2 regions of the Veillonella sp. AS16 genome follow, and region 1 is predicted to be linked to the other one. Evidence: a T-box and tRNA genes for the amino acid it is inferred to sense, from the RefSeq annotation. Region 1 holds a T-box; the other holds one or more tRNA genes.
The links. A T-box is a leader RNA that pairs with one kind of tRNA and senses whether it is charged. The one in region 1 lies ahead of cysS (cysteine--tRNA ligase), so its partner is inferred to be a tRNA-Cys.
Positions count from the first base shown of each region.

Region 1 (16,343 bases):
CTGCAAATCTCTGAGGTCCCATCGCTTTGGATCATCATGAATAACTGTATCGATACGCTGACTGGCCTTGATTACATCGTCAGGAAATGAAAACGGAATCTTATGATTCGCCATGATACAGTTGATATCAAGGCCCACATCTCCCTTATAACCGAGAATCTCCGTAATGACCCCTTCCGGCTTTTTATCTCCTTCCGGCCATTTTGTAACTTTTACCAATACCTTCGCACCGCTACGAGCATCCAAGGTATTTTCAAGTGCTACAAATATATCTGTACCGATTCTTTCATCATCCGGTACGACAAAGCCGAAATTCTGTTGCCGATCATAGGTGCCGACAATCGTTTCATTAGCACGTTCAATAATATCTATAATGAGCCCTTCCCGCTTGTGATTGATATAGGTGGACGGAATAACTCGAACACGTACCTTATCATTATGCATAGCGGTACCTTTATATTTTTCCGGAATATAAATATCATCTTCCCCTTCAGGCATGATGACAAATCCGAAAGATTTACGATACCCCTTATAGATTCCTTCATATTCATCATAGTGTTGTTCTTGGTACATATATACATCAGGGCGTATAGATTGCAAAACGCCTTCTTTTCCAAGGCTATGAGCGGCCCGAATAAACCGTTCCAAATCTTTGCCGCCCTTAATATGATTATCTACAGCGGCATCCTCGATATGATATGCATGTGGTTCTATGGATTTATAAAACTGTAATACTTTTTTCTTCAAGACTCCACATCCTTTAATTATAAAAAATAAAAGCCTGCAATGCAGGCTTTTATCATTAGAATTGATTAATCATTGCTCCTAATACTAAGCTCAACACAGCAAAGATAATCCCCAATATAATCGTACATCTGGACAAGAAACCGTCTAAACCTCGTTCCTTACCGCCAAACGAGGAATCCGCAGCGCCGGATACGGCACCACCCATACCTGAACTCTTACTGTTCTGCGCTATTACAACCACGATTAATAATACGGATACGATTATTTCTAGGACCATAAAAATATTTGTCACTGTTGTCTTCCTTCCTGTGAGACTCCGACAGAGTCCAATACACGATGCTCTAAATACTTCTCTAATTTACGTTTAACCCTTTGTAACGCATTGTCTATCGATTTAACACTGCGCTCCGTGACCTTCGCCATTTCTTGGTAAGATCGTCCATCAAGATAACCTTCCAAAACCTCCCACTCAAGATCACTCAAAATATGGCCGATATTGCGCTCAATATCATCCAGTTCCTCTTGGCTGATAATCAGTTCCTCCGGATTTGTAACCTTTGCGGAAGACAGCATTTCAATCAAAGTTCGCTCCGATTCCTCCGTATAAACAGGTTTGTTTAACGATATATAGGAGTTTAACGGTGCATGTTTCTGGCGCGTAGCAGACTTGATAGCCGTTATGATTTGCCTTGTAATACATAGTTCAGCAAAAGCTCTGAATGATGCTAATTTGTCATGTTTAAAATCACGAGTAGCCTTATAAAGCCCAATCATACCTTCTTGGATGATATCCTCACGATCGGCCCCTACGAGAAAATAGGAACGAGCCTTAGCACGAACAAAGTTCTTATATTTATTGACTATATAATCGATTGCAAACTCATTTTGCTCTTCCTGAGCAATGACCACAACTTGCTCATCGGTCATTTCTTTGAAATTGTAATCGGACTTGCGTGTATGAATCATCTTCATAGTGTGCTCCTCCTTACAATCACGAGAGAAAACCCAATATAATTTATTATACTGAAAGCATCTATGATTTTCAACTATTTAGTTTGTCTCTGTCGCACGGCCTCATACATGAGAACAGCTGCCGCTACAGATGCATTCAGAGAATTCAGACGACCATACATCGGAATTGTAACGAGAAAATCGCACGCTTCCTTTACGATGCGACTGATACCCTTTCCTTCATTCCCGATAACGAGAACCGTAGGAACCGTCATATCAGCTTCGTACAAGGTTCTGTCGCCCTCCATATGAGCACCCAGGACCCAAAAGCCCCGCTTTTGTAGTTGCTTGACCGTCTGCGCCACATTACCGACTTGAACAAGTGGAATTTGTTCTATAGCACCGGCTGAGGTCTTGGCTACAGTAGCATTAATCGGTGCGTTATGTCGCTTCGGAATGAGTACCGCCGTAGCACCGGCACATTCGGCCGTTCGAATGATAGCCCCCATATTATGAGGATCCTCCACACCATCCGTAAGAATCAGTAACGGTACTTCATGGTCGGTCTCTTGCAATACTTCACCTAACTCTTTGAATTGTACGGCGGACACGAACGCGATAACCCCCTGATGAGGTACATCAAGTTCATACTTATTCATCTGCTTAATCGGTGTAGGTCGCACCTCAATTCCGTGAGATTTTGCAAGGCCCACAATATCGGCAAGCCCTGTTTTAACCTTATCCTCACTGACCAGAATGCGTTGAATGGAGCGCCCGCTTTTAAGGGCTTCCTTGACCGCATTACGGCCTACGATGTAATTATCCATGATTCATACCTTGTAAAGTCGCGGAAAAAGCTTCACGCATCAACATTTGTAAACGTTCATCCTGTCGTGTTTCATACAGAAATCCCAGAACCGCCTCAAAGGCGGTACTGCTGCGATACTCCTGAACAGAACTGCTTTTAGGGACATTCACATGACTGTTTCTGGCCCGTCTCGCTACAGCCTGTTCATCTTCCGTGAAAGTAGTCTCCAACACCTGCAACACCTTTGCTTGAGACCTTGCACAGATAAACTCCGTCACAATGGTGTGCAATACCTGCACCTTAGAAATATTCATCTGCACCACGCGCTCCCGAACGTACATTGAGTATACGGCGTCCCCGATATAGGCGAGCATCACCGCATCCGCGCCAAGGGCATCCTCAATTGTACGACTGCGTAAATGCATGGGTTCTTTATCTAACTGATGTAATTTTTTAACGGCTTCATTTCTTAAGAACTGAAATTGTTTAAACTTCACGTTTTTTCCACCGTGCCCCTTGAGGAGAATCTTCAATAACAATACCGATATCCGATAAACGATCTCTGATGCAGTCCGCCAATGCCCATTGTTTTTGATCTCGACAAGCCTGACGAACAGATAGGATAACTTGCATCAATTCTTCATATTCCGCAGCATTAGCACCGGTATTACCTTCCCATGCCTTTTCAAGAACACCGATAATTTCCGTCATGAATTTAAAGATGCGTTTTACTTCGGCAATAGCCTCCTGACATACAACGCCGTTACGGCTTGAAACCTCCTGATAATAAATGTTGATTTCTTTTGCCAAGCCGAACATACTGGACGTAGCTAATGCCGTATTAAAATCATCGCTCATGGCGGCTTCAAATTCTTCTTCGTACGTCTTCGCTCGAGCCAGTAAACGTTGCGCTTCATCACATTCGCCCGCTTCACAGCCTTCCAAATACAATAGATTTTCAATAGCTGTACTTAAACGTTCCAAGGACTTATTAGCCTCTTCAAGACGTTCATCGGAAAAATCCAACGGACTTCTATAATGGGTACTCAACAAAAAGTACCGCAAAGCATCCGGACTATATTGCTCTAAAATATCTTTTACCAAGAAAAAGTTATTCAGAGATTTCGACATTTTTTCGGAGTTAATCGTGATAAACCCATTATGCAGCCAGTAACGTACTGCCGGATGTTGTCCGGAACAACCTTCGGACTGAGCGATTTCATTTTCATGATGAGGGAAGATCAAATCACTGCCGCCGCCATGAAAATCAAATTCCGTACCGAGATATTTCTGGCTCATGGCGGAACATTCGATATGCCAGCCGGGACGACCGTTGCCCCACGGACTTTCCCAGTACGGTTCACCCGGTTTAGCGGCTTTCCATAAAGCGAAATCCATCGGATTATGTTTACGCCCGTCCACCTCAATACGAGCACCGGCTTCCATATCATCTAATGTACGTCCGGATAATTCGCCATAATGATCGAATTTTTCAACGCTGTAATATACGTCGCCGTCAAGTTCATAGGCATACCCCTTTTCAATCAAGGTGCTGATCATGGCGATGATATCATCAATATGTGTAGACACGCGAGGGTAAATATCCGCACGCTGTACACCGAGCGCATCCATCACCTCAAAGTAACTGTCGATATAACGATTTGCAATAGTATCCCAAGATACGCCTTCCCCATTGGATGTATTAATAATTTTATCATCCACATCGGTGAAGTTTTGCACATATGTAACCTTATAGCCTACATGCTTCATATACCGGCGGATTACATCCCATGTTACGAACGGACGCGCATTACCGATATGAGGATGATTATATGGTGTTACACCACATACATACATCTTGGCTTCCCCCGGTGTTACAGGAGAGAACACCTCTTTTTGACGCGTCATAGTATTATAAACTGTAATTTCTCTCATCGTTGCCGATGCCTCCATCTTTTATAAAATAAAAAAGACCCCTCATCTCATACAGAGACGATGGTCCGCGGTTCCACTCTGTTAGGTACATTCATACCCACTCGACGCATAACGGCGCGTGACCGGACAAACCTACCTATAATCGGAATGTCAGCTCGTGAATGCATTTCATCTACCTATCCTTGGACCCTCCCACCATCGATCCTCGCTAAAAAGTTAGTTGTAGAGTACTTCTTTCAGTCTCAGCTATTAATATATAACCTATTTAAATATGTAATAATTGTACCAATTACACCATATAATGTCAATGATAATACGACAAATCCTCATCCGCGAAGATCATGTGCTTACCCTTTTAAACACAATAGAGTCATTCGAGAATGAGGATTAACATCGTTTTACATTATCTATCAAATTATGCTTTTTCCAACTTTTCCCGATCATCATGCTTACGGCATATACCGGCAAAAATAGATCCTGTAAAGTTATGAATAATAGAAAATACCGCACCGGCCACAGCCGCTTGAGGTGTAAAATGTTTCATAGCTAGAGACACAGATAATGCTGAATTCTGCATTGCCACTTCAATCTGCATAGCGCGTCGAGAAGAGACATCTATACTGAGGATTTTACACACCACATATGTCACTACATAACCGCTTAAATTCTGTACTAGACAAGCTACAAAAATAATGATGCCCGTTTCAGCGATACGTTGTTGATTGACAGCTGTAACCGCTGCTAGGATAAGCAATACAGCGATAGCGGCAATAGTAGGACAGACGGATTTAACCGGTTCAATCTTTACACCAATAAAATAGTTTAATACTATACCTAAGATAATCGGTACCAATACAATCTTTATGATTGAAATAAACATTGGCATAAATGCTATTTCAATCGATGATGTAACTCCTGCATATAATACTACGAATAATGGAGTTAACACCGGTGCTAATAAGGTTGATACTGTCGTAGCCGATACGGACAACGGCACATTACCGTTAGCCAAGAAGGTCATAACATTGGATGCGGTGCCGCCCGGGCAGGCACCTAATAAAATAAATCCGATAGCTATTTCCGGAGGAAAATTAAATGCTATACCAACCAAGAAGCCTGCTAGAGGCATCCATAAAAATTGAATGACAGAAACTAAAATAACCTTTAAAGGTTGTTTAAATACATCAATGAAAACTTGAGCTGTCAATGTCAATCCCATTGCAAACATGACAAATTGTAACATATATGCCACATACGGCGTCATCCATGCAAAGAAATTCGGTAGCAAATAGGCTATAACAGCCGTTAACAACACGATCCAGGACAGATAACTATTAAATAAGCGATTCACGGAATGAACAAATTGCATTATATACACTCACTTTCAAAAAAATCAAATAAAACACGCCGATAATTATAGCAAATATATAACGGTAACACAAGAAAGCCTCTTATAAACTATATGTTCATAAGAGGCTTTCTTAATACCATATTATCTTAAGTATTATTTTGTAAGGTTCCCCGCAGAATCCAAACGATGTAAGCATCGTTCTTTACCGAGTAATGTTACGATATTATTCAAATCCGGTCCATGCATTTGACCTGTTAAGGCAACGCGAATCGGCATGAATACAAACTTACCTTTTAAAGATGTTTCCTTCATAACCGCCTTGATAGTTGCCTTTACGGCATCCGGCGTAATTTCATCCAATGCGGACAAAGCATTACGGAATGCAGTCAATACAGTCGGAGCGGATTCCTCATTCAGAACGGCACGTAATTCTTCTTCGTGACCTTCTTCAAGGAACACCGTATCCACCATGAACATCCCCACATGATCCTTGATTTGTGCACCAAAGCTGATATGATCGCGGAATGTGGAGCATAACAATGTTAAATGATCTATATCCGCTTGATTTAAACTATCAGGAGCCAGTCCGACTTCCTTTAAATGCGGTAAGCAAAGATGGAACAGTTCTTCATCAGTTAAGTTCTTCATATAATGGAAATTGATATGGTTCAACTTGTCGATATCGAATACGGCCGGATTTTTCGCAACCCGATCCATAGAGAAGGCTTCAATTAACTCATCAGGCGTGAAGAATTCATTTTCCCCTTCCGGAGCCCAGCCTAACAATGCCAAAAAGTTCACCAAAGCTTCCGGTAAATAGCCTAATTGTTTATATTGCTCTACCGATGTGGCGCCGTGACGTTTGGACATCTTCTTATAATCCTTGCCGAGAATAAGGGAAATGTGACCGAATGTGGGAATATCCCATCCTAAAGCTTCATAAATAGCCATCTGACGAGGCGTATTGGATAAATGTTCCTCCGCCCGGATAACATGGGTGATCCCCATCATGTGGTCATCCATAACTACGGCAAAATTATATACGGGAATACCGTCAGATTTAACGATAACAAAGTCACCCACCCCATTGGATTCGAAGGATACATGACCACGTACCATATCATCAAAGGCATAGGTCTTGTTCAACGGAACACGCAAACGGATCGTCGGTTTGCGGCCTTCCGCAATATATTTTGCCTTTGTTTCTTCATCTAAATGTTCACAGTGACCGTTATATTTAGGTGTTTCTCCACGGGCCATCTGCTCTTGCCGTACTTCTTCAAGTTCTTCCTGTGTGCAGTAACATTCATAAGCTTTGCCTTCATCCAGTAGACGTTGTGTTACCGCTTTATATAGTTCTAATCGTTCTGTCTGACGATACGGACCGTTATCACCGCCCACATCGATTCCTTCATCCCAGTCCATGCCGAGCCATTTCAAAGAAGCCTTGATATTTTCTTCACTTTCACGAGTGGAACGGGTTAAATCCGTATCTTCGATGCGCAATACGAATGTCCCTTTTTCCTTACGTGCCAATAGCCAGTTAAACAATGCGGAACGGGCGCCACCGATATGAAACGGCCCCGTAGGACTTGGAGCAAAACGAACTTTCATGGAACTCATTATAAAACCTCTCCTTCATATACAGAAACGACAGCCTGAGCGGCAATGCCTTCACGACGACCTATAGCCCCTAACATCTCATTGGTTGTCGCTTTAATACTAATGCGTTCTAATGGTATGTGCAGCACCGATTGCAGGTTTGTCTTCATATCATCGATATGAGGCTTTAATTTCGGTGTTTCAGAAATAACCATAATATCTATATTATAGGCTTCAAGCCCCCGTTCTTTCAATAAGGAATTCACTTTTCCCAGTAAAAGTAGACTTGAAATCCCCTTATATTGATCATCTTCCGGCGGGAAATAAAAACCGATATCTCGAAGTCCTGCAGCCCCCAGCATGGCATCCATCAACGCATGAATGAGCACATCCGCATCGGAATGTCCATCAGGTCCCACATCCGATTCGATGTGAACACCGCCTAATATACAGGGACGCCCTGCTTTTAACTGATGAATATCATAACCGAATCCAATGCGCATACGCTTCTCCTCAATCCCCAAATACCGATTTGCCACAGCTATATCATTAGGGGTCGTCACCTTTATATTACAGTAATCACCATCTACAATATGTACCGGCTTACCTAAATATTCTACAAGAGACACATCATCCGTTCCGAGGAATGCATCATCGCTTGCCTTCTGGTAGGCCTCCTGAAATAGTTCCTTCTGAAAGCCTTGCGGCGTCTGTATCTGATAAAGCTCGCTGCGTATCAATGTTTCTACGACCTCATGATTATTATCGATGCGCTTAATCGTATCCGTAGCAGGCACACCCACCGTGGCGGCCCCATATTTACGGGCGGCAGCGACAACGGACTCAAACATATCTGTCGTTGCCAGAGGACGGGCTCCGTCATGCACAATAATGATAGAACTTTCATTAGAAACGACCTTAAGGCCACAACCTACGGAATCCTGACGCTCCGAGCCGCCCGTTACGATGCGCGTAGGTACGGATATATCAAGAGATTCTATATGATTCGCCATATACTTCTCTTCACCGTCAGCAACCACTAAAATAATTTCACCAAGACCTTTAATCCTTGCCACCTGTTGTAAGGTACGTTGAATAATGGAATAGTTTCCCAAAGGGATGAATATTTTATTCTCCTTATATGCCATACGCCGACCTGCACCGGCGGCTAGAACTATACAGCTAATCTCCTTGTCCATGTTGTCCCCCGTCGACACGAGCAAAAATCATGCGACCCGCACTCGTCTGTAAAATCGATGTAACCATGACCTCCACAGACTGACCTACGTACGGTCTGCCATCCTCAACGACAATCATCGTACCATCATCGAGATAGGCCACACCTTGATGAATCTCCTTACCCTCTTTCATAATCTGAACGCGAATCCATTCACCCGCAATAAGAGCCGGCTTCAGTACATTCGCCAATTCATTAAGATTCAAGACCGTAATACCTTGAACACGGGCCACCTTATTGAGGTTGAAATCGTTAGTCATCAATTTCCACTGCTTATCGAGGGCGAGACGCATCAATTTAGAATCCACCTCGGTTAAATCATCGTAATCGTCTTCGACAACCTCAATCGCTACATTGTTAGCATCCTGCATCTCCTTTAAAATATCAAGACCGCGACGACCTCGATTGCGCTTTGTAGCATCGGCGGAATCCGAAATAATTTGTAATTCATTCAATACAAAAAGAGGTACCACAAGAGGGCCTTCAATAAAGCCGGTTCCGCACAATTCCTTGATACGGCCATCAATAATTACGGATGTATCTAATAATTTTGGCGTACTTTCAAATTTATCATTTTTATGGTTGGAAAACATTTTAAAGCGACCCGGTTTCTTCGTCCCATCCTCGCGCCACTGCTGTACATAGTTCAGATAGATTTCAGGCCCCTTACGAGCCATAATTTTAAGTCCGCTATACCCGAAAATGGCACTCAAAATGATTGGAATATAAGGTCCGATTATAGGCACCTGATTAAATGCGACACCGATTAAATTTGCAATAATAAGACCGAATAATAAACCGATGGTGCCCGCAATTAATTCTTGGTTCGGAATGTGTGAAAGAACCCGTTCCAAACGTTTAGAAACAACTAAACCCTGCTTCAAAATAAATGATGAAACTAAATACCCAATAATTACACCTAGCACCGTACCGAAAATCAGAACTCCAAGCCGAGCAACGGTCAATGACATATCCCCAAAAGTCTCGAATTGTGATACCAAATACGGATCGATAATCGGTGCTAATGTGTCCATTCCGACGTAGGCGGCCGTGCCCACAAGAATGGCAATAACATAACGTAAAATGCGATAAATCATCAAATCACCTCCTAATTAAGAAAATACCAGCTGCATCGCTTCTGTAATAGATTTGACGCCGCGAATCTGAATGGATTTATCATTATCCTTGATCTGTTTATAATTACCGTCAGGAATAATAAACTTAGTAAAGCCTAATTTCTTCGCCTCGTTGATGCGCTGTTCGATGCGCGGTATGCTTCTAACATTGCCGGTCAGACCTACTTCACCGAGTATAACCATATCTGTCGGTACAATGCGATTTTTTAAATTAGACACAATCGCCACAGCCATAGATAAGTCACAGGCCGGTTCATTTACCTTGAGACCTCCGATGACGTTTACATATACATCTTTATTACCAAGTGTAAAACCGCAACGTTTTTCAAGGACCGCCAGCAATACGATGAGTCGATTTAAATCATAGCCGATAGCCGTCCTTCGCGGCATACCGAATGCGGTAGTCACCACTAAGCTTTGCACCTCCACTAAAATCGGGCGAACCCCTTCAAGATAAATCATAACGGCACTGCCGCTTTCTTCATCGGAGCGCTCCGCCAGTAAAGAGGCAGATGGATTGGATAATTCCTGTAACCCCTCTTCTACCATAGCAAAGATTCCCGTTTCGGATGTGGAACCGAAACGATTTTTAATGGATCTCAAAATTCTGAATTGATACGATCGTTCGCCTTCAAAGTAAAGTACTACATCAACCATATGCTCCAGCATTCGAGGTCCTGCAATGTTTCCATCCTTTGTTACATGTCCGATGATAACGGTCGGAATGTTGCGTTCTTTACAGAACCTGAGTAAGCGTGATGTACATTCGCGCACTTGACTGACACTGCCGGGTGCGGCGTCAATATCCGCCGTATACATTGTCTGAATAGAGTCGATAACGAGTAATGACGGCATCAATGAATCCGCTTGATCCAGAATATGATCCAAATCGGTATCCGCTATGACCTGTAATCGTTCACCGTTGATATGTAATCTCTCTGCACGTAATTTCAGCTGTAATTGTGATTCTTCTCCAGATGCATACAGAACGGTTCCCACCGTATCGGCAATTTGCTGTGATACCTGTAAAAGTAAAGTCGATTTACCGATACCCGGATCCCCACCGAGCAGCATCAATGCACCCGGTACGATACCGCCCCCTAAAACGCGATCGATTTCAGAAAAGGTCGTCGATATGCGCGCAATGGAGGATAGCTCGATATCCGGTAATGCCGTCGGTTTTACGGACTGCTGTCCGATGCTGCGCCCCGGCGTACGGCTATGCTTCGTTTCTTTTACAATTTCCTCAACCAGAGTATTCCATTCACCGCATTGCGGACATCGTCCCATCCATTTTGACGATTCAGCTCCGCAATTTTGACAGAAAAATACAGATTTTGCTTTTGCCATAATCCCTCAGATACTTTCACGATAGATATAAAAAAGGTCATGAATGATAATCATTCATGACCTTTGTGCATAATTTTACTACAAGTGGTCAACTATTATCATCTAATAGTATACCATTTAAGCTCTATATTTTATATGAAAGCTTATAAATAACCGCATAATCTATCGGATTACATTATACAGTCACAACAATTTCGTCACCTTTGGCATCCGCCTTGATAGTCGTGCCTTCCACAGCTTCGCCTTTCAAGATAAGGTCGGATACAGGATCCTCAATCAAACGTTGAATAGCACGTTTCAAAGGACGAGCACCCATAGCGAAATCGGAACCTTCTTTCACAAGTAACTTCATTGCTTCCGATGTAATATCCAAATGTAAATCGCGTTCTTCAAGACGTTTTTTAACACTGCTCATCAAAATCGTAACAATTTGTTCCAAATCTGACTCTGTCAATGGATGGAATACAATCATTTCATCGATACGATTCAAGAATTCCGGCCTGAAATGACGTTTTACCGCATCCAGAACAGCTTTCTTAGCTTCCTCAAAATCGATCGGTTTCTTTTCATTTACCACAGCATCCGTTTTCTTTGCCGCCAAGAAGCCCAATTCCGGGGAATCCTTCTGTAACGCTTTAGCCCCCAAATTACTTGTCATGATGATAACGGTGTTTCTAAAGTCCACTGTACGACCTTGACTATCTGTAAGTCGACCGTCATCAAGAACTTGTAACAAGATATTGAAAAAGTCCGCATGAGCTTTTTCTACTTCATCGAGCAAGATAACGCTATATGGTTTACGACGAACGGCATCAGTCAATTGACCGCCTTCTTCATATCCTACATATCCCGGAGGTGCACCGACTAAGCGCGATACGGTATGTTTTTCCATATATTCCGACATATCAAGTCGAATCATGGCCGATTCATCCCCGAATAACGACGCCGCCAAAGCTCTCGCCAATTCGGTTTTACCTACGCCCGTTGGGCCTAAGAATAAGAAGGACCCGATAGGACGTTTAGGATCTTTAAGACCCGCTCTCGCACGACGTACAGCCTTAGCTACAGCTGTAACCGCATCGTTCTGACCGACAACGCGTTTATGAAGTTCATCCTCCAAATGAAGTAAGGTTTGTGACTCTTCTTCCGCAATTTTTGAAACGGGAATGCCCGTCCATTGCGCTACTACAGCCGCAATATCTTCTTCTGTAACAACTAACTTCTTGTCGCTTGTCTCTTTAGCTTCCGATTTCTTATCATCGATTTCCTTTGCGATGCGTTGTTCTTCATCGCGAAGCTTGGCAGCCTTTTCGAAGTCCTGCGCCGTTACAGCCGCTTCTTTTTCCTTCTTTACATTGTTAAGCTGATCTTCCAAAGCCTTGACATCAGGAGCCGCGGAGAATACCTTCATACGCACCTTGGATGCCGCTTCATCAACCACATCAATGGCTTTATCAGGTAAGAAACGGTCCGTAATATATCGACTCGATAATGTAACGGCTGCTTCCAAGGCTTCATCGGTAATCTTAGCCTTATGGAATGCTTCATAACGATCCCGTAAGCCCTTTAATATTTCCAAAGCATCCTCTTCAGACGGTTCCCCCACCTGAACAGGTTGGAAACGACGTTCTAAAGCCGCATCCTTTTCAATATGCTTCTTATATTCATCAAGTGTTGTGGCACCGATAACCTGGAATTCACCACGTGCCAAGGCCGGTTTTAAAATATTCGCCGCATCCATAGCGCCTTCACTTGCACCGGCACCGACCAAGGTATGGATTTCATCGATGAAGACAATCATATCATCATGTTTTTGCACCTCATCGATGGCCTTTTTCAACCGTTCTTCAAATTCACCGCGGTATTTTGCGCCTGCGAGCATGGCACTAATACTGAGAGAAATGATGCGTTTATTACGCAAAATTTCAGGCACATTACCATTGACGATACGTTGTGCCAACCCTTCAGCAATCGCCGTTTTACCTACGCCCGGTTCACCGATAAGGACAGGATTATTTTTGGTTCTGCGACTAAGAATTTGAATGACACGTTGAATTTCTTTATCACGTCCGATAACAGGATCGATTTTACCCTGTTTTGCCGACTCATTAAGATCTGTGGCAAAATCGGCCAAATCGCCAAGTTGACCATTGCTATTAGCGCCATCTTGACCGCCCTGTTCCCCGCCTTGTGCGGATCCGAGAATTTTGCGAATAGCATCAACCACATCATTGTTACGGATATTCATATCCCGCAAGATGGCGATACCTACACCGCCACCATCGCTGAGTAAGCCCAACAGAATATGCTCCGTGCCTACATAGTTATGATTCATGCGGTTCGCCACTTCAATGGCAAGTTCCAGCACATGTTTAACACGAGGTGTCATATATACGGAATTAGGCTCTTTATTTCCGCGTCCCACTTGTTCGACTACGTCTTCAAGTACATCCTCCGTCGTTACACCTAAATCGTTAAGCGCTTTTGCGGCAACACCGTTTTTCACCTTGGTAAGTCCTACGAGTATATGTTCTGTTCCCACATAATCGTGGCCTAATTCCAAGGCTGCTTCCTGAGCGAAGGAAAGAACCCGTTGTGCATCATCCGTAAAACGTTGCATCATAAATATCACCTCATCTATCATTTTTAATTTAACATTCTCTTTATAAAATATCATCCCAAACTTAATCGGGATTTCTTATGCCTATTCGACATACATCTATAGAAACGATAATGTTACTGATAAACATCATCGATATATAAATTATTCTGTATATTATATTATTTGATATTATATTATTTGTACGTGTACGTTATTTATATTATTTCCGCACATTTTATTATTGTGAAAGTTTCTGTCTAATCACCTTAGCCCGATAACTATCACGTTCTAAATCACTTAATTCTTCACTACCCGCATATTTACAGAGAAAATTGGGACGTGTAATCGATACTAGTTCATTAAACGTATCATTCCCCCAATCAGGTAGAATGCCTAAATCAACACCTAATTGAATATCGCTGAGCTTTGTTAAAGCCTCCTTACCGCTGACCCGTCGCGCATATTGCAGAACGCCATATGAACGCCATAGCACATCCTCTAAGGATTCTTTATCATTATGCATCAGCGCTTGACGGGATTTACGTTCTTCCGCAATAATCCCCTCCACGATTTTTAAAAGCTGTTCAATGGTGGATTCTTCACTGATTCCCATCGTACGTTGATTGGAAATCTGGTAGATATTACCTAATGCATCGGAACCTTCACCATAAAGACCTCGTACGGAGTACCCCAACTGAACGATACTGCGCACAAGGCGCGTGATTCGTCCGGACATGGTCAACGCCGGTAAATGCAACATAACGGAAGCCCGTAATCCGGTTCCCACATTAGTAGGACACGCCGTCAAGTAACCGAAGCGTTCATCAAACGCATAGGGATGTTTTGCCTCGATGGCTTTATCGATTTGCACAGCATGATCATAAGCCTGTTGTACATTCAAGCCCGGAGTCATAGATTGAATCCGTAAGTGATCTTCCTCGTTAACCATAATGACGATGGACGCATCATCGGAAACGAGTAAGCCACGATAGGGCAACCGTTCTTCTAAAGCCGGACTCATTAAATGCTTTTCAACCAGCACAGCTCTCTCATGCTGACTCAACTGTTCAAGACTGATATTGGAATATTGATGTCCATCCGCCTCTTTCAAAGGTTGTAACAAACCGCGTGAAATGGCATTAACCTTTTCTAAAGATGATTGATCGTTGCGATTTGTAAATAATAAGCCCTCAAAATTTCTCGCGAGCCGAATCCGGCTGGAAATAACGATATGATCCGACTCCTTAGAATCATGACGTAACCATTGACTTAACGGAGAGTCTAATATAGTATCTATCATAATATCTTTCCTTATTCCTTATGTCCATCAATAATGCTTTCCAAATTTTTAATTTTATCCCGCAATACGGCTGCTTCTTCAAAGTTTTCCGCTTGTACTGCATTATCCAGTTGATGACGCAATCTCTTAACTTCATGTTTAGCCTTGAATACATTTGTCCCCCGACTAGGCACGGAGCCCTCATAATCGGAACTGCCCTGCAACCGTCGTAACAACGGTTCAATTTCATCGCTAAACGTGTCATAACATTGTCCACAGCCGAATTTACCGACGTGATTGAATTCATCATATGTAATACCGCATTGCGGACAACGCTTTGACTGATGTGATTTCAACAGGCTGTCAGGATATACCATATTCTTGAAGAAATCATTCGTAAAGAAACTGTTATCCCACATATCATTCATAAACGAGCTATACGGAGACAATTTTCCTTCCTGCTGTAACTCATTAGCACACGAACTGCACAAATGCTGTTCTGTCTTTTTATTATTTATGATATTTGTCATATGAACAGTAGCTTCATTTTTTTTACAATGATCGCACAACATGGATCATCACTCCTTTCGCAATGCGTCCACCATGGTGGCGTATAATTGACGAATTGCTTCATTTCTATTTTCAATATCCACATGCTCAATCAATGTGGCAAAGGAATTATGCATAATCTGCGCTTCTCGATTCGTAATCTTATTCGCCTGAAGTAATTGGAACAAAGACTGGTCTACATCGCGTATATCGATCAGGCGCTCCACTGTATTAGGCCCTTCATAAATACGATATGTCGTTACGGCCGGCAACGAGTCCGATTGGTTCTGATTTAATTTTGTGATGCGTATATAACCACCTAAACCGCGTCTCGATTCGACATCAAAACCTCGTTCATTGGAAAATCGTGTATTCAACACATAACTGATTTGGGATGGTGCGCAATTCAGCTCATCGGCCAACTCGTTTCGTTTTAAAATCAGCTTTTCCTGTTCCTGTCTCATTTTTTCTAATATAAATTTTTCTATTTTATCAGCTATCATACTCATTTATAACACCTCTTTGTCTTTTTGCTCTTTACGATAATTCTATTATATTTGACTATTTGACCTTTGTCAATAAAGGTCAGATATTTTTTGACCTTCTATATTAAATAGACTTATACGGAAATAATATGTATAATATATAAGATATATTTTGAAAGAAGGTGTACCATGACAGAAGCATTAGGACAAGAACTATTAATTGATTTATATTCCTGTGATGAAGATGCAATCTCATCAGCAACCTCTGTACAGGAAAGCGTAGCTACCGCATTTGATCTGGCGGATATCGA
Region 1 is NZ_AZYX01000007.1:406,190-422,532, forward strand. It holds gene rnr (ribonuclease R) at 1-747, opposite strand, end outside; gene secG (preprotein translocase subunit SecG) at 803-1,024, opposite strand; gene sigH (RNA polymerase sporulation sigma factor SigH) at 1,036-1,719, opposite strand; gene rlmB (23S rRNA (guanosine(2251)-2'-O)-methyltransferase RlmB) at 1,794-2,525, opposite strand; gene HMPREF1521_RS02050 (Mini-ribonuclease 3) at 2,518-3,003, opposite strand; gene cysS (cysteine--tRNA ligase) at 2,993-4,441, opposite strand; T-box leader at 4,492-4,694, opposite strand; gene HMPREF1521_RS02060 (bile acid:sodium symporter family protein) at 4,857-5,810, opposite strand; gene gltX (glutamate--tRNA ligase) at 5,946-7,415, opposite strand; gene ispD (2-C-methyl-D-erythritol 4-phosphate cytidylyltransferase) at 7,415-8,593, opposite strand; gene HMPREF1521_RS02075 (PIN/TRAM domain-containing protein) at 8,577-9,728, opposite strand; gene radA (DNA repair protein RadA) at 9,744-11,117, opposite strand; gene HMPREF1521_RS02085 (ATP-dependent Clp protease ATP-binding subunit) at 11,293-13,740, opposite strand; gene HMPREF1521_RS02090 (protein arginine kinase) at 13,958-15,019, opposite strand; gene HMPREF1521_RS02095 (UvrB/UvrC motif-containing protein) at 15,031-15,570, opposite strand; gene HMPREF1521_RS02100 (CtsR family transcriptional regulator) at 15,577-16,056, opposite strand; gene HMPREF1521_RS02105 (S-adenosylmethionine decarboxylase family protein) at 16,222-16,343, shown strand, end outside.

Region 2 (16,343 bases), 200 kb from region 1:
AAGCTCAAAAACGATTAAAGGGGCGTGAGGCTGTTTTCTATAAACGGGTAAGAGATATTTATATCAACGGGCGTCTCAGTTATATCGATGTGGTTATCGGCTCAAAGGATTTTAATGATTTTGCGAATCGTTTGGAAATTTTAAAACGCATCATTGATTCCGATATAAATCTCATCAATGAAATCAAAAAGGAACGCGCTGAAATTGAAGCTCGAAAGCAGGCGTTGGAACAATCCAGGGCAAAACTTGTAGAATTAGAAAAGGCAGCTGTCGCGAAACAAGCTGAAATTGAACAGAAAAAGCAAGAACGTGCCGTCGTATTAGAGAAGGCTAAGACTGATCAGGCGACAGCCATGAAGGCGATTGAGGAATTAAATGCATCCTCAGCGCAGATTACAGCACTTTTGAAACAGCGTCAGGCGGAACGGGCGGCAGCCCGAGCTGCTGCGGCACAGCAGGCTTCATCATCAGGATATACCTGGGTGCAGGGGACAGGACAATTAGGTTGGCCTGTAAGTGGTGAGATTACTTCGCCTTATGGTTACCGTACACATCCGATTTGGGGAACCACGATTTATCATTCCGGTATCGATATCGGGGTTGATGAAGGTACTCCTGTTCATGCGGCTGATGGCGGTACTGTTGTTTGGTCCGGCTGGATGGGCGGTTATGGTTATGCCGTAGTTATCGATCATGGTAATGGTATGTCCACCTTATACGGTCATAATTCTGATTTAGCCGTTTCTGAAGGACAGGATGTTGGAAAAGGGCAGGTTATTGCCTATGCAGGTAGTACCGGTAACAGTACCGGCCCACACGTGCATTTTGAAGTTCGTATAAGTGGGGATCCTGTGGATCCAATGGGATATTTATAATATGAAATTTGATACACGGACGGTACTCTGGTCCTTATTGAGATATATAGGGGCCGGTATCGTCATCATGTGGCTTACCTTCTGGTACCTATCAGGTTCTTTTTTCGGGTTGCCGCGATTATTTGTTGCTTACTATGCAGCCAGTCAAGTCTTTATGACGCCTATGGATAAGTCTACATTGTATGACGGAATGTTAAAGGGGCTGGTGGATTCTTTAGGGGATCCGCATAGCGTATATTTAAATGCGGATGAATATAGTAATATAAAACAACAGACTTCCGCTACATATGCCGGTGTCGGTATGGTTTTAGGTATTGACGAACAAGGTTTATATGCGGTCAGCGTCATGGAAGATCAACCGGCCGCTAAAGCCGGCGTTAAAACTGGTGACCATATTTTAACCATTGATGGTCAATCCACCAAAGATGTTCCTATTGATCAGGCCTCCGGGCTTATCAGAGGGGAACCCGGAACAGTAGTAGCACTTGATGTGGAACGAAATGGGGAAAAGCTTCATTTTGATATCACTCGAGAGTCTATTGTTTTACCTACTGTAAAAAGTAAAATGCTTACACCTACAATCGGCTACATTCGAGTAAGTCAATTTGCAGAATATACGGCTGACGATTTCGAAACTCAATATAAGGAATTGCAGTCCCAAGGCATGAAAGCATTAGTTCTTGATTTACGGGATAACCCGGGCGGATTGCTTTCTACAGCAGAGAAGCTGTCCAATTATATTATGCCCCCGGGAACACTCGTAACTGTTCAAGATCGTTCCGGTAAATTGGCTACTTATAAATCAGACGGTTCTGAAACGACAATTCCATTAGTTGTTTTAGTTAATAAGGGATCCGCCAGTGCATCTGAAATCATTGCGGGTGCTATTCAGGATCGTAAGTTGGGAACGATTTTGGGGACTAACACATATGGTAAAGGAACGGTACAGTCCGTATATCCAAGCTTTGATAATGAAGGTATCAAGGTGACTATAGCCAAGTATCATACGCCGAATGATCGTGTTATTGACGGTATCGGCATTAGCCCTGATGTAGAGTTGGATTTACCGAAAGGGGTATCTCCATCAAGTACATTAGAAGATATTCAAATTCAGAAAGCAGTGGAACTGTTACAATAATAGTTCATAGGAGTCAACATATGTTTATAGATCGAGCCCGTGTATTTGTGAAAGCCGGTGACGGCGGTGACGGCATGTCCAGTTTCCGTCGTGAAAAATACGTTCCTAACGGTGGGCCTAGCGGCGGTGACGGCGGTAAAGGGGCAGATGTCATCTTTAAAGCCGATAAAAATATTAATACTCTCGTCGATTTCCGATATAAGCGGCAATTTAAGGCCCCTGCGGGCGGCAATGGTGAAAGCTCCAATAAACACGGTCGCGGGGCGGAACCGCTTATTATTCCGGTACCTTTAGGTACAGTGATAAAAGAAGAAGAATCGGGACGAATTTTTTGTGATCTCATCAATGATGGGGATATGTACATCATTGCCAAAGGTGGTCGTGGTGGCCGCGGCAATGCACGATTTCAGACCAGTTCCAATCGCGCACCGACATTTGCGGAAAAGGGTGAGCCCGGTGAAGAATTCTGGTTGCAATTGGAATTGAAGGTTCTTGCTGATGTGGGCTTACTGGGGTATCCGAGCGTGGGTAAATCAAGCATTCTCCGAAGGGTATCTAAAGCACAGCCGGAGGTGGCGGCCTATCATTTTACCACATTAACACCTGTTCTAGGGGTAGTGACACTTTCCGGTGAACGCAGCTTTGTATTGGCCGATATTCCGGGACTCATAGAGGGGGCCAGTGAAGGTGTGGGATTAGGTCATAATTTCCTGCGTCATATCGAACGTACCAATATTCTGATTCATGTATTAGATGTATCCGGTATCGAAGGCCGTGATCCGAAGGCTGATTTTGATGCTATTAATGAGGAGTTGCGTAAATACTCTGAAAAACTGGCGAATAAGAAGCAAATTGTTGCACTGAATAAAATTGACCTGGTTTTTGATGACACCACGATTCCTGATACGAAGAAATATTTTGAAGATAAGGGCTATGAGGTGTTCCTCATCAATGCTCTTAGCGGTGACGGTTTATCTGAACTTATGGAGCGGGCATACTATTACGTAGAAAATTATGAACCGGAACCTGAGGCTACTGACGATACGGTGATGTATGAGGCAAAACCAGATGTGGAATTTGTAATTACTCGCGGTGATGATGCAGCTTTTTATATAACCGGTAAACGAATTGAACGATTGGTAGCTATGACAAATCTAAGTGACGATCAATCGCTTCGCAGATTCCAACGCATTTGGCGCTTTATGGAATTAGATGCTAAATTGAAGGAAAAAGGTTGTAAAGACGGTGATGAAGTTGTTATCGGCGATCAACGCTTTACATTCCAAGAGTAGGAGTAATGATGACAGGTAAACAAAAACGGTATTTACGTTCTTTGGCGGCCACAATGGTACCGGTCGTACAAATCGGTAAAAACGGTTTGGAAGATAGCGTGATTGACAGTGCTCGCGCCGCATTGATGGCACGAGAACTCATCAAGGTAAAGCTACATAACAACAGCCCCGAGGAGAAGACAATTTTTCAAGAGTTAGCAGATATGTTAGGCGCGGAACTCGTACAAGTCATCGGATTTAACGGCGTTTTATATAAGGCGAAAAAGGAACCGAAGATTATTTTACCGAAGTAGGATGCATTTTATATTGAATGTATTTTAAGAACCATGTCGCCTGTAGATTTCATGTGGTTGCTTTCATCAGTGGAGGACTAATCCTATGCGTAGCGCTATCGTAAAGGCAAAGCGAATTGTAGTAAAGGTAGGTAGTAGTACTCTTTGCTATGCCAACGGACATTTAAATTTAGAGCGTATTGAAAAGTTGGTACGTCAATTGTCTGATTTGGCTAATCAGGGAAAGGAAGTTATTCTTGTGTCCTCCGGTGCTACCGGTGCAGGTTTGGCACCTCTAGGATTTAAAGAAAAACCGCGTGATCTCGTATTAAAACAGGCGGCGGCCGCCGTAGGTCAAGGTGTACTGATTCATATGTATGAGCGTATGTTTCGTGAATATGGTCGTACGGTAGCGCAAATTTTGCTGACGAAAGAGGATAGCACCGGTCGCCACAGTTATCTGAATTTACGCAATACATTGCATACTTTGCTACAACTCAATGTCATTCCTATTATTAATGAAAATGATGTGGTAGCCATTGAGGAATATAAAATTGGTGATAACGATACCTTATCGGCTACGGTAGCCGGTATTGTCGATGCTGACTTACTTATTATTTTGTCGGATATAGAAGGCCTTTATACGGCAAATCCGACAATACATCTGGATGCTACATTGATTGAAACCGTATCGGAAATTACTGATGACACTTTTTCTATTGCCGGCGGTGCCGGATCTGATATGGGAACGGGCGGTATGTATACAAAGATTAAGGCGGCTCATATGGCGACAAACTCCGGAGTGCCTATGGTAATCACTTCCGGTGAGGTAGAAGATTCTATACGTCGTGTCTGCAAAGGTGACCAGATCGGGACGCTTTTTGAGGCACGTGATAGCAGTTTATCCGGTAAACATCATTGGCTTGCTTTTGGAAAACGTTTAAAAGGTGTTATTGTTGTTGATGACGGTTGTGCTCGCGCTATACTTGATCAAGGCGCCAGCATATTGCCGGCCGGAATCATATCCGTAGAGGGTGAATTTGAACCGGGGGACACGATTTCTATTTATCATCAAGAAAAGGAAATCGGACGCGGCCTCACGAATTACGGTACAGCGGATATGAAGGCCATTAAAGGTCATAATTCTAATGATATTGCAAACATTTTAGGCATAAATACAACCTATGATGAAGCTGTACATAGAAATAATTTAGTCTTATTACATTAGGAGCGCTGCTATGAATCAATATGAAGAATTATGTGTCGATATGGGACAACGTGCTAAAGAAGCTTCTTATGAACTGGCTCAAATTGATCAGGGTGCTTTGGATCGTGCGTTATTAGCTATTGCCGATTCTCTGGAAGCTCATATCGATGAGGTTATGGCGGCTAACTCCAAGGATCTTGACCAATCCGTTCATTACGATGTGCCGCAAACGATGTTGGATCGATTGACCTTGACGCCGGAGAGAATTGCTCAGATGGCATTGGGTATCCGACAGGTAGCTGAACTGAAAAGTCCTGTAGGGACACTACTGGAAACGATTACGAGGCCTAACGGTTTACGCATTGAAAAACGTGCTGTTCCATTCGGTGTTATCGGCATTATATTTGAAGCGCGTCCCAATGTGACTGTTGATGCCGGCGTACTCTGTTTAAAGACTTCGAATGCGACCATCTTACGGGGCGGTAAAGAAGCATTAAATACGAACAAGGTTATCGTAAGCCTGATTAGAAATACATTGGAAACTCAAGGAATTACACCGGATGCGGTACAACTGGTTGACGTCCTTGATCGTGATATGGTGGGCGCTTTACTGGCGCAAAGACAATATATCGATGTTATCATTCCGCGTGGTGGTGCGGGACTTATTCGTCGCGTTGTCAATGAAAGTAAGATTCCTGTTATTGAAACGGGTAGCGGTATATGCCACACTTTTGTTGATGAATATGCCAATTTCGATATGGCTGTACAAATTGCAGTTAATGCCAAGGTACAACGTCCATCCGTCTGTAACGCCATGGAAACCCTGCTGGTACATAAAGCGGTTGCCGATGAATTCTTGCCCCGCTTACAGGATGCGCTTGAATCGTATAAGGTGCGTATCCATGGTGACAAAGATGTGTCAAAATATATGAATCATACGATTCCTCTCGAAGACATATCATTCAGTACGGAATATAACGATTTAGATTTAAATGTGCGTATAGTCGATTCTTTAGCTGAGGCTATCGATCACATCAATCGGTATACGACTCATCACTCTGAGGCGATTATCACCGACGAGCCGATGCGTGCCACCGTATTTATGAATCTCGTGGACTGCTCTACCGTATATCATAATGCATCCACGCGTTTTACGGACGGCTTTGAGTTCGGCTTCGGAGCGGAAATCGGTATCAGCACACAGAAATTGCATGCTCGTGGACCGATGGGATTACAGGCTCTCACCTCCTATAAGTATTTTGTGTTTGGAGAAGGTCAAGTTCGGTCGTGAAACAGCTATACTATCTGATAAGGGCATATTATCGTTATATTCAGACCTCGAAGGGGCGATATGAATGGATGTCCTATGGTAAGGCATTGCTCTTATTTATCATTATTTGTGTCATTGTCATAAAGGGTGTGACCTTATTATGGTAGAAAAAAGAAAGATAGGTATTATCGGAGGGACCTTTAATCCAATTCATTTGGGGCACCTCATGATTGCCGAGGTGGCATGTGAAAGCTTCGGCCTGGAAAAGGTTATCTTTGTTCCTGCCCGTATTCCACCGCATAAGCAACATGATGTTATTGACAGTCGACATCGCTATGCTATGACAGCCGCTGCGGTTATGGATAACCCTAACTTTGAAATATCCGATGTGGAAATGCATCGTGACGGGCCGTCCTATACGGTAGATACGATACACTATTTCAAGAATCTGTATGGGCCAGATGTGGAATTTTATTTTATCGCCGGAACAGATACGATTTGTGCATTACCGACGTGGAAATATATCGATGAACTACTGGAGCAGGTTCATTTTATCGGGGCTACAAGGCCGGATGGATCTGCAGATATAGATGCCGCCTTAGACGCTTTAGGACCGATAGCAAGAGACAAGGTACATCTTATGGAGGTTCCTGAAATGAGATTGTCCGCTACATATTTGCGGGAGCGCCTGCGAGAGGGAAAGACCGTTCGCTATATGCTACCTAAATGCGTAGTTGATTATATTGAAGATAATCATATTTATGAGAAGGATTGAAGTATGTTATCATTTGATGAAATTAAAGATGCGGTTAGTCGGTTGATGGGAAAAAAACGTTTTAAACATACTTTAGGTGTGGTTGAAGCGGCGACACGATTAGCTGAACGGTATGGAGTAAATCGGGATGAGGCTCGTTTGGCAGCATTGTTACATGACTGTGCTAAGGAAATGCCTTTGCAGGCTATGCAGCATCTTGTTCGGGGCAGTACTTATGATGCGGATGATGAAATGTTGCAAAACGGTGCTTTATTACATGGCCTTGCAGGGATGATACGAGCTGAGCGGGACTTCGCTGTTACGAATCGCGATGTGCTGGAAGCTATACGCGTTCATACAACGGGTAAGGTGGGGATGTCCAAATTGGATAAAATCATCTTTTTAGCCGATTATATTGAGCCTAATCGGGAGTTTCCCGGCGTAGATATGTTGCGCAAGGCGGCCGATGAGGATTTAGATACAGCGGTTTTGCTCGGCTATGATACGACCTTAAGGTATCTCCTGGATCAACAACTTTCAATTTATCCGCTGACCATCCTCGGTCGCAATGATATATTACGTTCGTGTAAATAATGGGGTATAAGTAATGGAAGAACGTGAACGAGCTCGAGCTCGCCGACGTAGACGGAGACGTCAACGTCAATCAAAGGTTAAATGGACAAGACTTATTATTGTAGGAATTATTCTTATAGCTGTCCTCAGCGGTATCGGATGGGGATTGTACACCGGTGTGTCATATGTATATAGGTCGATTACGGGCTATAGCGAGAACACCGTAGAGGAGACCTCCGATAAACAAGATGTATCCACAGTATCTGTGGAGCAGAAGCGCCTTGATAAGCCTGTTTATGTTCTCGTAGTCGGTACTGATGAAAATAATCCAAGTCAAGGTGACAGTTTATTTCTGTTATCTATCAATATCGATCAGAAAACGATGGATATTATAGGAATACCAAGTAACAGCAAGATTGATAATCGGGATCAGACTGCAACGGTTATGCTGAACACTATGTATGAAAAGGGCGGTATTGAATTAACAAAAGCAGTTGTGGAGGATATGTTCCATATATCGATCCCTTACTACATCGTGGTGAATCAGGATGCTTTCAAAAAAACTAATGACGTATTAGGCGATCAGCAAATCTATGTGGAACAGAATATGGAACATTTTGATGCTGATGGTGTACAGGATATCGATTTACGTCGCGGCTATCAGACATTGAACAGTGATAAAGCTCTGGCATATTTGCGCTATTCCGATCCGAAGAACGATACATTTACACGATTACAGCGTCAGGAACGGTTTTTGAAATTATGGGTTGAGAACGAACATAATTCTTTCTTCCTTACTAATGCATGGCATATTTGGCGTGTGTGGGATTATTATGAAAGCAATATCTCCACGATGGATGCTATCAAGTTAATGTACAATGTGGGGCGCATGAATAAAGATCAGATTCATTTTTATATTCTGCCGGGTGAAAAGGAAGTTATTGAAGATAAAACGTATTGGAATATAAACCCTACAGAAGCACAACGATTGGTTGGCATTATGATGGGAACATTGCCGGCTAATGAAATGACACAGTTCATATCGGCACCGACAAACTCCACTACAAAGCGTTCCGATGATTCTGAAGATTCAAAAAAGGCGACTACAAAGCCGACAGAGCCCGGTGATGATAACAACGCTAAAAAAGAGAATCGATAAGGAGATAGAATGAAAGAAAAGAAAGATATTAAAAAAATTGTATTGCAATTAGCACAAGCCGGATTTGATAAGAAAGCAAAAGATATCACGATTTTGGATTTGGAAGGAATTTCCATGTTGGGTGATTATTTTCTTATCACCAGCGCAAATAATATCAAGCAGTCCCAAAGTATTGCCGATGAAATTGAAGATAAAGGGGCTGAACTCGGTATGACCGTCCGACATCGGGAAGGATACAGAGAGGGTGAATGGATCCTGTTGGATTTCGGCGATATTATTTGTCATATTTTTGGCGGAAGCGAATTGCGCGAGTTCTATGGTTTAGAAGAACTGTGGAATGATGCTCAGCGAGTTCCGTTTGAAGGAGTTTAAAATGGCGACGGAATTGTTGGAAAATACGATTGCCACATTAAAAGTACTGCGTACCAGTGACCAGGGTGCCTTTTTAGATGGACAAACGGGGAATACCAACGATGATATTCTATTGCACAAGGATCAGCAAACGATGCCTGTTGCGATTGGTGATGAAGTAGAGGTATTTCTATATCGGGATCCGAAAGGGCGTTTAACGGCATCGATGCGTTTACCGGCTATGAAGGTTGGTCAGATCGGTTATGTAGAGGTGATTAATACGACGAATTTCGGCTGTTTCGTCGAGGTCGGCACAGAGCGTGGAATTTTTATGCCTCACGCTGAAATGCGCGGTCGTCCACAAATCGGTGAAAAGGTTTGGGTCCGTCTGTATACGGATAAATCCGGACGCATGGCTGTATCCATGGATGTGGATGACGAAATGCGTCGCGCTTCTAAAGCGGCTACGGAGGCCGTTGTGGGACAGATGGTAAAAGGGGCTATCTATAATTTGACAAGCGATGGGGCCTTTTTTATTACGCCGGAGCGATGGATTGCATTTTTGCACTGCTCGGAAATGACCAGAAAATTAAAGGTGGGCGAGATGGTTGAAGGTCGTATTACATTCAAACGTGACGACGGACGTATCAATGTATCAATGCGACCTATAAAGGAAAAAGCCATCGTATCGGATGGAGATATTATTATGGAATATCTCCTTAACCGAGGAGGTAAAATGCCTTATAGTGATGAGTCGTCCTCGATGTTAATTAAAGATAAATTTAACATCAGCAAGGCGGCTTTCAAACGGGCATTGGGCCATTTGATGAAGGAAAAGAAGATTATTCAAGAGGATGGTTGGACCTTACTTACAGACATCGGTCGTTCATCTCTCGCAGGTAATGAGTCACAAGACAAGGAATAAAGGCGATGAAAATTGTCATTGTAGGGGCCGGTAAGGTCGGCTATTCATTAGCACAACGATTGCTTCAGGATGATCATGATGTATATGTGATCGACAAATCACCGGAACGCATTAACAATCTTGAAAGCACTTTGGATGTCAGTTTAGTCCAGGGGAATGGCAGTGATTTACAACTGCTCAATGAAATCGACATGTCTGATGTGGGCATGTTTATTGCCGTAACGGATTCGGATGAAGTAAATATGCTGTCTTGTGCAGTGGCTAAAATCATGGGCGTGCCTACGACTATTGCCCGTGTACGGGATAATAATCTGGCTGAACATATGGATGACGATATGAAAGCCAAGCTGGGCGTAGATCTATTTATCAATCCTGAGATGGTTACAGCGCAGGAATTGTTGCGAATTCTTGAAACTCCGTCTGCCATTGATGTGGAGGAATTCGGACAGGGGGCTGTGCGCCTTATGGAATTCAAACTGAATGATGAGGTACCGATAGTGGGGCGTGCACTGAAGGATATTCAATTTCCTGAGGGGGTTCTGCTCGTAGGTATTCTAAGATATGGGGAAATGATTATTCCCCATGGTGAAAGCCAGCTGCAACCCGGCGACAGCGTATTCTTTTTAGGCCTTAAAGAAGGGATTGAAACGGTAGAAAATCAATGGTTTCATAATCATACGGCTTTTTACAAACGCGCGGTCATCATCGGCGCAGGTTTATTGGGGCGGAATCTGACTGTACTATTAGAACAGGCCGGCTTTTCCGTTAAGATTATTGAGAAAAATTTTGAACGATGCGAACAGTTAGCGGCTCAAGTGGATAGAGCGATGGTCATCAATGGTGATGGTACCGATTTTGACCTGCTTGAAGCCGAAGAAATTGCGGATAGTGATGTTATCATCGCATTGACGGATGATGATAAACTGAATCTGTTGGTGGCCCTTGTAGGAAAACATATGGGTATTCCTAAAACTGTTGTTCGCGTAGGTCGCCCTGAGTATATTATGCTTATGGAGCAGGTCGGTATTGACGTCGTATTTTCTCCGCGCCTCTTGACAGCAGGTCAAATTTTGCGTTTTGTTCGCAGCGGAGAAGGTGTTGTATCTATTTCCACCTTTGAAGGAGGTAAGGCGGAATCTATTGAAATCGCTATTACCGATGAATCTCCGGTGGCAGGCAAACAGTTAAAGGATATACGCCTCCCCGGAAAAGCTTTGGTCGGTGTTATCTTACGTGGTGATGAAGCCATTGTTCCTCGCGGTGACACGAGGATTCTTGATGGTGATCATATCATTATGTTTACCTTACCTGAATCGGTAAGTAAATTACTTAAGTATCTCACGTAGTCTGGAGGGTCTATGCGCATTCAAATCGTCATGTCTTTGGTGGGCAAGCTACTTTATATTTACGGGGTATTTACGATAATTCCCTTTATATATGGCATAGCATTTGAAACTGCATACTGGTCATTTCTAATTACTACCGGTCTTTCCGTAGTACTGGGGGCGGTTCTTGTTCGCTATGGTCGTGACAGTCAAAATTTCAGTTTGCGCGACGGCTTTCTTGTAGTATCTTCCATTTGGATTCTAACGATTATTTTAGGGGCCATTCCCTTTCTAGGCAGTGGAATACTTACGAATGGTTTTGATGCCCTTTTTGAAGCTACATCAGGTATCACGGCTACGGGCGCTACAATAATTTATAATGTTGATGAGCTGCCGGATACGTTTATTCTTTGGCGCGGTTTAATGCACTGGATCGGCGGGATGGGGATTATCGTTTTAATCCTTTCCTTTCTAAAAAATTTAGGTGCCGATGCAGCTCATTTCTTTAATGCCGAAGCATCTGTACCTAAGGTAGGCGTGGTGATGCCTCGTGTACAATCTATAGCTTTGAAATTATGGCAGTTATATGTGGTGTTTACCGTATTATGCTTCCTTATGTTATGGGCGGGAGGACTCAGTCCTTTTGATGCGTTAAATTATGCGTTCTCCATCATTTCTACGGGCGGATTTACTCCGACTACGGCAGGTGCATTTATTTATGAGCAGAACAATTACATTTGCTTTGTGTTTATATTCTTTATGATTCTTGCAGGTGGTAATTTTGCTATATATTACGGGGCATTGCAACGGGGAATAGGGGTTCTTTTACATGATTTTGAAACCCGCATGTATTGGCTCGTTTTATTTATTGGTATTGCAGTTACGGCAATATCGTTAGCATGGCATTCGGGCTATACTGATCCATTGCAGATCGTTCGGGATTCGGCATTTAATCTGGTGTCTTTACAGACCGGGAGCGGATTTGCTGTCAGCGATTATGATTTATGGCCGGCAGCAGCGCAAATGATGCTGTTCATTTGTACTTTTTTTGGAGGCTGCAGCGGATCTACTACAGGGGGCATAAAGATTATTCGGCTTATCACTCTTATTAAGAGCAGTATTCTGTATTTACGTAAATCAATTCATCCCGATATGGTACAGGTTGTGCGCATCAGTGGTAAGCCGATGCCGGAAAAAGCGATTCAGATGACACAACAGTTTATATTCCTTTATTTGTTGATCTATGTAGGCTCCGCCTTTTTAATGACATGTACGGGATTGACGACTTATGATGCATTACAGGTTGTTACCGCATTTTTAAGCAATGTAGGCTTAGGCTTTGGCGGATTTGGTCCGACTGATTCGTTTGCTGTTATGCCGAATACGGCTAAATTAATCGCATCTGTTGATATGTTATTAGGTCGTCTGGAATTATTTACTATTCTCGTTATGTTACACCCCCAATTCTGGGAAGGTTATTTTATCAAGAAAGAACCTCTTAAACGCTATAAAATTCTTTAGGAGGAACGATGCAGGTTATAAAACGTCCGCTAGGGTTATATAAGGCTAATTGTTATGTATTGATTCAAGATGGAAAATCTCTAATCATCGATCCCGGTTTTCATAGTCATCATATCATTAATATGGTAGGGGATTCACAGCCTTTAGCCGTATTATTAACACATGGCCATTGTGATCACGTATCCGCTTTGGATGATATCTGTGAGCATTATCATATTCCTGCGTATTTGCATCCGGAAGATCAGGAGTTGCTACAGCTCATTAGAAGACGCCCCAGTGTATATAAAAAAAAGATGTATACCGACTGTGAAGATCTGTTGCCCGGTAAGTTGAATTTAGATCCTTTTACGATAACTGTGCATCATACGCCGGGGCATAGTGCCGGATCTGTTTGCCTTGAAATAGGTGAATACCTTTTTACGGGGGACACTCTCTTCAAGCAAAATGTGGGAAATACGGACAATTATAATGGCAATGCATCACAGTTATTGGCGAGTATACGCTACCTTTTGTCATTGCCTAAAAACCTGATAGTTGAGCCCGGACATAAGGATTCTACGACCTTGCGGAATGAAGAACGTTTTATGAAAAATCTTTTGTTATAGTGTTGACAAATATTGTGATAACCGATATACTAATCAAGTACTTTGGATAAGGCCCCGTGGTGTAGCGGTTAACATGTCGCCCTGTCACGGCGAAGATCGTCAGTTCAAATCTGATCGGGGTCGCCATCATGCCTCGGTAGCTCAGTCGGTAGAGCAACGGACTGAAAATCCGTGTGTCGACAGTTCGATTCTGTCCTGAGGCACCATGTACATGCGGGAATAGCCCAGTGGTAGAGCATCGCCTTGCCAAGGCGGGGGTCGCGAGTTCGAATCTCGTTTCCCGCTCCAATTTTATATGGCGGCATAGCCAAGCGGTAAGGCAGAGGTCTGCAAAACCTTTATTCCCCAGTTCGATTCTGGGTGCCGCCTCCACAAACGTCATCCATGCCGGGGTGGCGGAACAGGCAGACGCAACGGACTTAAAATCCGTCGGTTGGAAACAACCGTACCGGTTCGATTCCGGTCCTCGGCACCATTAGACTAACTTAGGTTAGTCTTTTTTATTTTATATGAAAATTATCTTATAGGGGATATTTATGAAGAGAAAAATTAATCTATTGATCAGTGAATGTCTCTGCGGAGTGCCTTGCCGCTATGATGGAAAGGATAATGCACTTCCTTGCCTTAAAGAGTTAGAAGCTTCATTTAACTTAATTCCTGTTTGTCCGGAGGTATTGGGCGGGTTAGATACGCCGAGACAGCCGGCGGAACGATGCGGTTCCAATATTTGTACTTGTGATGGTACCGATGTAACGGATGCATTTTTGAATGGAGCACAGCTCGTATTAGATATGGCATTACAGAATAGTTGCAAGGTCGCCTTAATGAAAGCGAAAAGTCCCAGCTGCGGATATAAACGCATTTACGACGGTACTTTTACGAGAACCCTTACAAATAGACATGGTGTGACTGTGGAACGTTTATTGCATCATGACATTGAGATTTATACGGAAGATGATATTCTCGATTTATTAGAAAAATATAAGTAATATAGAAGTATTGAAAATTATATATGCTATTCAATATAATTTGGAATTATCTAAAATTATTTACAGATAAACAGCCTCCTAAGGTTGATAGCTATTTACGATTTTGCGGTAAATAGTGCCAACCTTAGGAGGCTGTTGTTCATATATATGTAATTAATATAAAATTAATATAAAATCATTTGCCTGCATTTGCTGGGTCGTTTGTTAGGGGTTGATCTCCGAGCAGGGTAGTAAGGTTATGCAAATTGAAACGATACTTGCTGTTACTGAAATCCCGCTGCGGATCATATCTTTGACTCGGTGCATGCATGAGCCCTACCAAGGTGTCGTAGAGTAAATCATTTGTGAAATACTGATGTTTATGACTATTGAGCACTGATACCGTTTGTGGATAGGTAGCGCGATATTGAGGAGATAAATAGATCCAGAATGGTATATGCGTCATGATAAAGTCGAATGTGTCTGGATTGTGAGATTTATCGAGACTTTCACCATGATCGGAAAAATATACCATAGCCTGAAGATTCAGTTTTTCCTTACCATATGTATAAATTTGCTGTAATAGCCAATCCGTATAGAGTTGACTGTTCGCATAGGCTTCCTGTCCGTCAGGATAAGGACCTTGTTTCCATTTACTGAATTCATGAGGATAACGGTCATTATAATAAATATGGCTGCCCATGATATGAATGACGATAAAATTATTTTTGGTAGGATCCACGGTCTTGAGTAATGGCAATAACGCTTCATCGTAGCGATCCGAGAATGCATAGGATTCATGCGCCCATTTCGTCGTATCTGCTGTTTTCGCCATTAACGAGATCGCCGTATCATATTCTCCGAATACACCTTGATTACTGAACCAGGATGTAGTGTATCCCGCTTTTTTAGCAATGTCTAAAATATTGGCGGAATCGAGGAATGGTCGATCATCGTATTGATTGCGCTCAGATAGGGCGCGTTCCAGGCTCGGAACGGTCTGTACATAGGATGAATATGCATTATCAAAGAAGATAAAGTCTTTGTTATCCGCATACATAGCACCTTGCCAAGGTGTATCATCATAAGGAAAAGCGGGATTATACATTTTCATATAATCTCGAGAGCTCGATTCACCGATGACGAGGATGATTGTGCCCGGTGTTTCTTTAGCAGCCGTATCGGTTGAATCCAAATTGAAAGAATCAAAGACAAGATGATGATTATCATTATATTGCTGCATTTGTTTTACATAATCACCGGCTGAAATCCAATTGGCTACGATACAAGTTTTGGGAAATAAAAAGAATGGCACGTATACGAGAAATGCGGCTATCGAGGCGATGAGCAATGCGGATCGCATAGGTCGTGTCGTGTTGAGATTTACTACATATTTCATGCCCAGATTGGACCAATATAATAAGTATGTCCAAAGGATTAGACCAATTCCAACGGCTATTAGGCCCGGGATGCCGGCGGCATTTTTAAGAAATCCGAAGGCTTCCTCCGGATTAGTCATATATACTGCGAGGAGGCTGGCCGGAGTCAAACAATGCCAAGTTGTCATGTAGTAGCCGATTTGTAGGAACGGAATGAGACTTAGTATCATGGTGATGATAGCCATGATGAATGATGTCGTTTTATGGAATCGATTAGTCTGGGTGATTAGAAATTGAATTCCTGAAAACCCCATAAAGATGAGAAGACCGAAGAGAAAATCATTGGCAAATTCATAAAAATATAGAGGCTTTACGTAGGACCAGTGGAATAGCAACGGAAAGGTCAATGCCCATAGAATACCGACTAATCCATATCCCAAAAACGGGCGATGAAACACGGTACAGCCCATAAAATATTGAAATAAAAATGTACCTACAATAGTAGGCACAGCTAAAATTGTAATATCTTCTACATCTAATCCTAATGTAATCGGTTCGTAGATGATGTACAGTACAATATATAACAAAATGCCTATAATACCAAAGCGAAAAATAGGATTACGTCCTATTTGCTTTATCATGGATGACATAATACGGCCTCTCTTACAAGAAAACAATAATATATAATAACTACTCTAATAAAGATAGCAGATGAATGCAAAAAAAACA
Region 2 is NZ_AZYX01000007.1:204,285-220,627, forward strand. It holds gene HMPREF1521_RS01065 (murein hydrolase activator EnvC) at 1-875, shown strand, start outside; gene HMPREF1521_RS01070 (S41 family peptidase) at 877-2,013, shown strand; gene obgE (GTPase ObgE) at 2,034-3,305, shown strand; gene yhbY (ribosome assembly RNA-binding protein YhbY) at 3,314-3,598, shown strand; gene proB (glutamate 5-kinase) at 3,684-4,805, shown strand; gene HMPREF1521_RS01090 (glutamate-5-semialdehyde dehydrogenase) at 4,816-6,075, shown strand; gene nadD (nicotinate-nucleotide adenylyltransferase) at 6,215-6,829, shown strand; gene yqeK (bis(5'-nucleosyl)-tetraphosphatase (symmetrical) YqeK) at 6,833-7,402, shown strand; gene HMPREF1521_RS01105 (LCP family protein) at 7,416-8,540, shown strand; gene rsfS (ribosome silencing factor) at 8,550-8,912, shown strand; gene HMPREF1521_RS01115 (S1 RNA-binding domain-containing protein) at 8,914-9,816, shown strand; gene trkA (Trk system potassium transporter TrkA) at 9,822-11,162, shown strand; gene HMPREF1521_RS01125 (TrkH family potassium uptake protein) at 11,175-12,662, shown strand; gene HMPREF1521_RS01130 (MBL fold metallo-hydrolase) at 12,671-13,267, shown strand; tRNA gene HMPREF1521_RS01135 (tRNA-Asp) at 13,318-13,393, shown strand; tRNA gene HMPREF1521_RS01140 (tRNA-Phe) at 13,398-13,473, shown strand; tRNA gene HMPREF1521_RS01145 (tRNA-Gly) at 13,481-13,555, shown strand; tRNA gene HMPREF1521_RS01150 (tRNA-Cys) at 13,565-13,639, shown strand; tRNA gene HMPREF1521_RS01155 (tRNA-Leu) at 13,654-13,742, shown strand; gene HMPREF1521_RS01160 (DUF523 domain-containing protein) at 13,804-14,256, shown strand; gene HMPREF1521_RS01165 (phosphoethanolamine transferase) at 14,432-16,264, opposite strand.
Region 2: it encodes a tRNA-Cys, which carries the amino acid that the T-box ahead of cysS (cysteine--tRNA ligase) is inferred to sense. The anticodon was not compared.